3 regions of the Pseudoalteromonas sp. CNC9-20 genome follow, and region 1 is predicted to be linked to each of the others. Evidence: predicted binding sites of a transcription regulator. Region 1 holds the regulator's gene; each other region holds the start of a gene.
The links. The regulator LexA, encoded in region 1, represses DNA repair genes until DNA is damaged. The targets are predictions, from matches to a motif close to TACTGTATNNNNATACAGTA.
Positions count from the first base shown of each region.

Region 1 (2,271 bases):
AGTATCTGCCCCGAATAAGGGTCATGCCACTGGCCGCTGGTGACGGTGCAGCGCGCTTGAGTAGTGTAGCTTACATCACTGTGTGATTGGGCAATCAGCACTTCAGCACGGGCGTCTTGGCAGTCGTGATCGGTGTCTAACCAATGTGGCCAGTTATCCCGATGATAACTATTTTCTGATGTTTGTTGAGTGTAGTTCTTTGGTAAACGTCCACCGTCTGCTAGACAGCTTTCTAAGTTCGCATAGGGGGTAAAAGATTGAGTGCGTTGATAATGAGCCGAATCTTCAGGGTGACAAAGGCCGCTGCGCGACATCTTGACCGTATCGGCTTTGCACGCACCTATCGTCAGTGCCGAAATAAGTAAAAGGAACGCTGAAAATACACTTTGGCGAGTCATCTAACTGCTTAATAATATGACTAAAACAGCGCTACTTTAAAGCATTGTCGCGCATTCGTCACCTATCACTTTATGAGTATGAGGTGAGGTTGCATATGAACAAAAGCGAAGTTGCATTAATTAAGGTTGCAACGGTCAGCAAATTCCCTGATTTTATTTGCGATTTTCATTTAACTGTATATACTCACAGTTAAATGTACTGTATGGAAACCCAGTTGTATGCGCCCATTAACTAAACGCCAATCGCAAATTCTTGAGCTGATTAAAGTCTTTATTAAAGATACCGGCATGCCGCCGACGCGTGCAGAAATTGCACAAACACTGGGGTTTCGCAGTGCTAACGCCGCAGAAGAACATCTTAAGGCGTTGGCTAAGAAAGGCGTAATCAAAATGAAGCCTGGCGCGAGTCGAGGTATTCAATTGGTCGAGGAAGAAGAACCCGAACAATTGGGCCTGCCTTTAATTGGCCGCGTTGCTGCGGGCGAGCCCATTCTTGCCCAACAGCATATAGAGAGTCACTGCCAGATAGACCCACTGCTGTTCAAGCCTGCTGCAGATTATTTGCTGCGCGTAAATGGCATGAGTATGAAAGACATCGGCATTATGGATGGCGACTTATTAGCGGTACATCGCACTCAGGTGGCTGAAAACGGCCAAGTGGTGGTCGCGCGGGTTGATGAAGATGTCACCGTGAAGCGTTTAGAAAAAGCTGGGCGTAAGGTTCTGCTGCATGCAGAGAATGAAGAATTCACACCCATTGAAGTCGATTTAGAGAACGAATCCTTTAATATTGAAGGCTTAGCTGTAGGTGTGATCCGAAACGCCGACTGGATGTAATTAAATTTACTTATTTTGCCTCTAATAGGTCTGTTATTAGGGGCTTTCCCCATGTTCCCTCCTTAGCCACAGTGCTTTCTAACAGCTTGAATATTCCTGTTAATTTATTAATAAAACGTAAACAAAAATAGTGTATTAACTTGCTATTAGCTCAATCTTTGACTAATTGGTTATATTACAGGCTTTGCTGGTCGGTTTTTCAACAGTTTATTTAGGGTCAAAGTTGTCGACTGGTAAAAGCATAATAATAACGAAGATTGGGTATTAAGCTGTAACCGCCTCTTCCTTGCATTGCGCAACAATAAGGAGATGGTACACATGAAGAAGCTGAGCTCCCTCATGTTGCTATGTCTGTTATTCCCTCAATTGGTGTCCGCGAATAGCAAGTACAACTTGCGCCAAGGGGTAACTGACATTAGCGAAAATGTTTACCAACTACACATGACCATATTTATTATATGCTGTGTGATTGGTGTGGTTGTTTTCGCGGTGATGTTTTGGGCGCTGCTCAAACACCGCAAGTCAAAAGGGGTCACCCCCGCTACCTTTCATGAAAGCACCAAAGTAGAAATACTTTGGACAGCGATTCCATTTGTTATTCTCATAGCCATGGCTGTTCCGGCCACCAAAACCCTGATTGCTATGGAGGATACAACAAAGGCCGATATCACCATTAAGGTGACTGGTTCACAATGGAAATGGCACTACGAGTATATGGGTCACGATGTGGGCTTCTACTCACTGCTGTCAACGCCTCAAGAGCAAATCAAAAATGCGCAAAATAAGGGCGACAATTACCTCCTCGAAGTAGATAAACCCTTGGTCATTCCCACTAATCAAAAAGTACGTTTCTTAATGACCTCAGATGACGTCATTCACTCTTGGTGGGTGCCCGATTTTGCAGTAAAGAAAGACGCTAACCCTGGGTTTATCAACGAAGCTTGGACACGCGTAAACGAACCGGGTACGTATCGCGGCCAGTGCGCCGAGTTATGCGGTAAAGACCACGGCTTTATGCCGGTGGTCGTAGAAGCAA
Region 1 covers NZ_JAKRFS010000004.1:8,036-10,306, forward strand. Annotated here, with positions in the region: gene MHM89_RS10255 (HNH endonuclease family protein) at 1-398, opposite strand, end outside; gene lexA (transcriptional repressor LexA) at 618-1,235, shown strand; gene coxB (cytochrome c oxidase subunit II) at 1,554-2,271, shown strand, end outside.

Region 2 (2,271 bases), on a different contig from region 1:
GAAGCGTTTGATATTCTCGATACGGGCACCACGCCAGCCGTAGATACTTTGATCATCATCGCCGACAATCATCATGCTGTTGGTATCGCCTGCGATCAGTGCAAGCCAGCGGTACTGAATGGTATTGGTATCTTGAAACTCATCCACCAGAATATGCGCAAAGCGCTGTTGATAATGGCGCAGCAGAGTGGGGTTTTGCTGCAGTACCTCGTAGCATCGCAACAGTATTTCTGCAAAATCGACCAGTCCGGCGCGATCGCAAGCCTCTTGGTAAGCTGAGTATACACGCAGCAATAGCTGCTCGTTGACATCATAGGCTTGAATGTCACCCGGGCGCAGGCCCTCATCTTTTTTGGCGCTGATATACCACGCAAGGTGTTTGGCTGGCCACTTCTTCTCATCAATATTCATGGCCTTGAGTAAGCGACGGATCATTCGCTGTTGATCATCGCTATCAAGAATTTGAAAAGACTCAGGTAGCTTGGCTTCGCGGTGATGGGCGCGCAAAATACGGTGTGCCAAGCCGTGGAATGTGCCTACCCACATGCCGCCAACGGAGCCTTGAATGGTCTGCTCGACACGAGCACGCATCTCTTTTGCGGCTTTGTTGGTAAAGGTTACGGCGAAGATGCTAAAAGGCGAGGCTCCTTCAACTTGAGTAAGCCAAGCGATGCGGTGCACCAAGACCCGGGTTTTGCCCGAGCCAGCTCCTGCTAATACCAGCATATTTTGCAACGGCGCTGCTACCGCCTCGCGTTGCTTGTCGTTTAAGCCATCAAGTAATTCAGATACATCCATCGCCGCTTTCCACCTGTCATAATTGCCACCAGTATAACAAGAGTTCCAGCTTGGCTAAATAGAATACTGTTTTTATAACCAGTGCGCTGTCTCTTTGTCATTAACTATGGTGTTGCAGGCCCGACACTGGCACTTGATGGCTTTATAGCAGCTTGCTAAATACAATCTTAGTATCGGCATCAATTTGGCTGTTAGCAGTGAGTTGTAGGTACTGATATTTCGCCAACATGGCACGCATAGCGCTAAAGCACAGCATGCTCTTAACTTGAATTTCTTGATAGCCATGGGCTTTGGCCCAGCGCTCTTGATATTGCAGCAGCGCCCTGGCTACCCCTTGAGAGCGATAACTGGGCACCACACCGCCAAGTCAGCTATAAAAACATTGTGGTGACAACGCAAAGCCCAGTTTAAAACCGATAATATGATGTTGTTGATAGGCCACCAAGGCAAGAAAGGGGGCTGCTGCGATCTTTCGCTCATAGCGAGCTAGGCTGGCCCCAGTGGCAAGCTCTGGAATACGACGCTGAGCTGTTAAACACTCGGACAAACTAACCGGTTTAAGTGAGAATCTCGAGCTCATGGATATCGCTAATCTCCATATCCGCTAGCCCCTTGTACTGGTAGCTAATCGATTGGTTATTGAGCCATACACTCTTGCAACCAGCATTATTAGCGCCTTGTACATCGGTGTCTAAGCTATCGCCGATATGGATTATTTGCTGCGGTATGACTGCCATTGCCTGCGCTGCTTTGTGGTAAAGGTCGCTATAAGGTTTAGCACGACCGTCTGGGCCGGCCATAAATACGGCATCAAACTGGCCATGAAGGTTAAAGCGGGTGACATCGACATTGCCGTTGGTGATGGCTATCAGGCGAAAGCGTTGGCGCAAAGTGTCCAGTAATGCCAGCACACTGTCGGCAACAACAATGTTACTACGGGCCTCGGCAAACGCCCGATAGGCATGTTCAGCATGGCTGTTGTCAACGCCCATGTGCTTCATGGCGTGAGTAAGTGCCTGCTTACGTAGGGCGGTAACATCATGCGCTAATGCTGGCTGCTGCATTAACGCCTGCTCGCGACAGTATTGCCAAAAATCAGCTTCTTGCTCGCGCCATTGCGGCAATGTTTGTAAGTAATCATGTTGCGCCTGCAGTGCAGCCTTAATAACCGGATGATTGTTATACAGCGTGTCATCCAAATCAAAACTGAGCACTTTGGCTTGCTCTAAGGCGCGATTGAATCGAATCATAGTTACTTCTGTTTTTTGGCTCTAGGGTGGGTATTATCATACACCTTGGCAAGGTGTTGAAAGTCCAAATGGGTATAAACCTGAGTGGCGGACAAGCTGCTGTGTCCAAGCAACTCTTGCACCGCGCGCAAATCACCACTGGACTCAAGTACATGCGAAGCAAAAGAGTGGCGTAGTTTGTGTGGATGTACCTGGGCACTAATCCCTTGTTTGACACCCCATT
Region 2 covers NZ_JAKRFS010000011.1:6,038-8,308, forward strand. Annotated here, with positions in the region: gene uvrD (DNA helicase II) at 1-798, opposite strand, end outside; gene MHM89_RS18460 (GNAT family N-acetyltransferase) at 941-1,153, opposite strand; gene MHM89_RS18465 (hypothetical protein) at 1,166-1,378, opposite strand; gene MHM89_RS18470 (HAD-IA family hydrolase) at 1,356-2,048, opposite strand; gene xerC (tyrosine recombinase XerC) at 2,051-2,271, opposite strand, start outside.
Region 2: uvrD (DNA helicase II) is a predicted target of LexA. The motif match lies at 863-882, and genes of this name have one in related genera.

Region 3 (2,271 bases), on a different contig from region 1:
GCATGGGCAGAGATCGTTGCGTTTAAGCTTTATATCAGCGGCTTCAAACAACCGCCCGCTGTCGTATTTCCACTGGTGGTGGCGTTGAATGAACTGTGAGCGTTCATGAATACAGTGAAGGGTGTCAGCAATGATGTAAAAAGCCTTAAATTCAACATAGGCCAAAGCATCGCCAGGCTCATAATCCATTATGTGTAAGCGCACAAAACGCGCAGCTTGGGCAAATTCAGCCACTTCCTCTCTGGGGTTTTGTTCTAGGGCTTTCTCTGAGCAGGTAAAACATAAGTAATCAATAGCTTGTTCACAAAATGCACTATAACGAGAGCGCATCAGGCTCTGGGCGTCGGGGGCATCAATAGCTCTACTTACAAACCGGCCGCAGCAATCAGCAAAAGGCTGCGGCAATCCACAATGGCACATCGCATTTTCTAATTACAAGGAATCACGCCACTATATTAGCAGACTTGTAACTGCGAGGGCACAGTTGTTTGTTCGCTGGCGTTATGCTCGGTAGTGAAACAGTAAAGCTGTGCTTTAGCTTGGTGGGTATTAAGTTGTAAGGCTTCGAGTTGTTGCTGTTTTAAAATGTCCGTCCAGGTGATCACCGCCGCAAAACGGCCATTTTGCAGCGCACAATTAAGCATGTACTCCATATCAACAACATGTTTAGCCCGAATTACCAGCAATTTATTCGTGTCGATAGAGCAAGCGTCCAATAGGTGGCGGCTAGGCACATTGTCAGGGGCGACTAATAGCGTCCAGCCATTATTTTGATTGTAGCGATGAACGATTTTAAGCATCTCAAATGTTGCAGAGATCTCATCCTCAGTTTTTACGATATTGATCACATTAGGGTTATCTTGCTGATAGCTTTTAACATGACGAACACTTGCTGTATGTAACATAATTGCCTCGCTGTGGATTTTGTGAACCATATACAGTGTTTTATACAGTATATGTATACAGTAGTTTATACAGTTATTCAGTGCAAGTTTTTTTTGTTTCTTTTTTAAACGTCTTGTTCGTTGCTTTAAACGCTTAGCGATACCGAAGAAACTAAAGCTGTATTTCAGTGCCAACATTGCTGTGTAAACATGCGGTCATTTGTCCGCATTTATGCTAGTATCCGCCGCTTCTATTTTACGTATCACTGTTTACTCCTATGTTCGAAAGACTGTTCAAAATAAAATCGCATGGAAGCTCCGTTAAGCGCGAGGTTATCGCAGGACTCACGACCTTTATCACCATGGTGTACATCGTGTTTGTCAACCCGGCAATGCTAGCAGAGGCGGGAATGGACCAAGGGGCAGCATTTGTAGCAACCTGTATTGCTGCTGCTATCGGTTGCTTCATTATGGGTTTTTGGGCGAATTATCCGTTGGCATTAGCGCCAGGCATGGGCTTAAATGCATTTTTTACCTACGGCGTAGTATTAGGCATGGGTTACACCTGGCAGGCGGCTTTAGCGGCGGTATTTATGTCGGGGTGTATCTTTTTAGCGTTGAGCCTATTTAAGGTCAGAGAGTGGATAATCAATGCCATTCCACTGGTACTTAAGCGCGCTATCGCCACAGGGATTGGCGCTTTTCTGGCGCTCATCGCACTGAAAAACGCGGGTATTGTTGTTGCCAGTCCAGCCACGCTCGTTCAGATGGGTGATATTACCAGCAGTGGGCCTTTGCTCGCTATCCTGAGCTTTTTCGTAATAGCGGCGTTGTTGTATCGTGATATCAAAAGCGGCGTATTGATCAGTATCATGTTGGTAACAGGCATTGCGTTATCTCTGGGGCTGGTTGAATATCAAGGGGTGATCTCAGCGCCACCGTCCATCGCTCCTACCTTTATGCAATTAGATTTTGCCTCGGCGTTAGAGTTATCCATGCTCAGTGTCATTTTCGCATTCTTGTTTGTGGATTTGTTCGACACCTCAGGCACCTTAGTGGCGGTAACGCAAAAAGCGGGATTGGCCGATGAGCAAGGGCGTATGCCACGTTTGGGTCGAGCACTGAGTGCCGATAGTACGGCGACAATTGCAGGCTCTATGCTTGGCACCTCTACGACCACTTCCTACATCGAGTCAGTATCCGGTGTGTCAGTGGGTGGGCGTACAGGCTTAACAGCTGTGGTGGTGGGCTGTTGCTTCCTACTGATGATGTTTTTTGCTCCTTTGGCAGCCATGGTTCCAGCTTATGCAACAGCGGGTGCGATTTTGTATGTCTCGGTGCTCATGCTGCAAAACCTTAAGCTGGTTGATTGGGATGATATGACAGA
Region 3 covers NZ_JAKRFS010000006.1:65,050-67,320, reverse strand. Annotated here, with positions in the region: gene MHM89_RS14880 (YchJ family metal-binding protein) at 1-330, opposite strand, end outside; gene MHM89_RS14875 (SulA-like leucine-rich domain-containing protein) at 456-905, opposite strand; gene MHM89_RS14870 (NCS2 family permease) at 1,163-2,271, shown strand, end outside.
Region 3: MHM89_RS14875 (SulA-like leucine-rich domain-containing protein) is a predicted target of LexA. The motif match lies at 949-968, and genes of this name have one in related genera.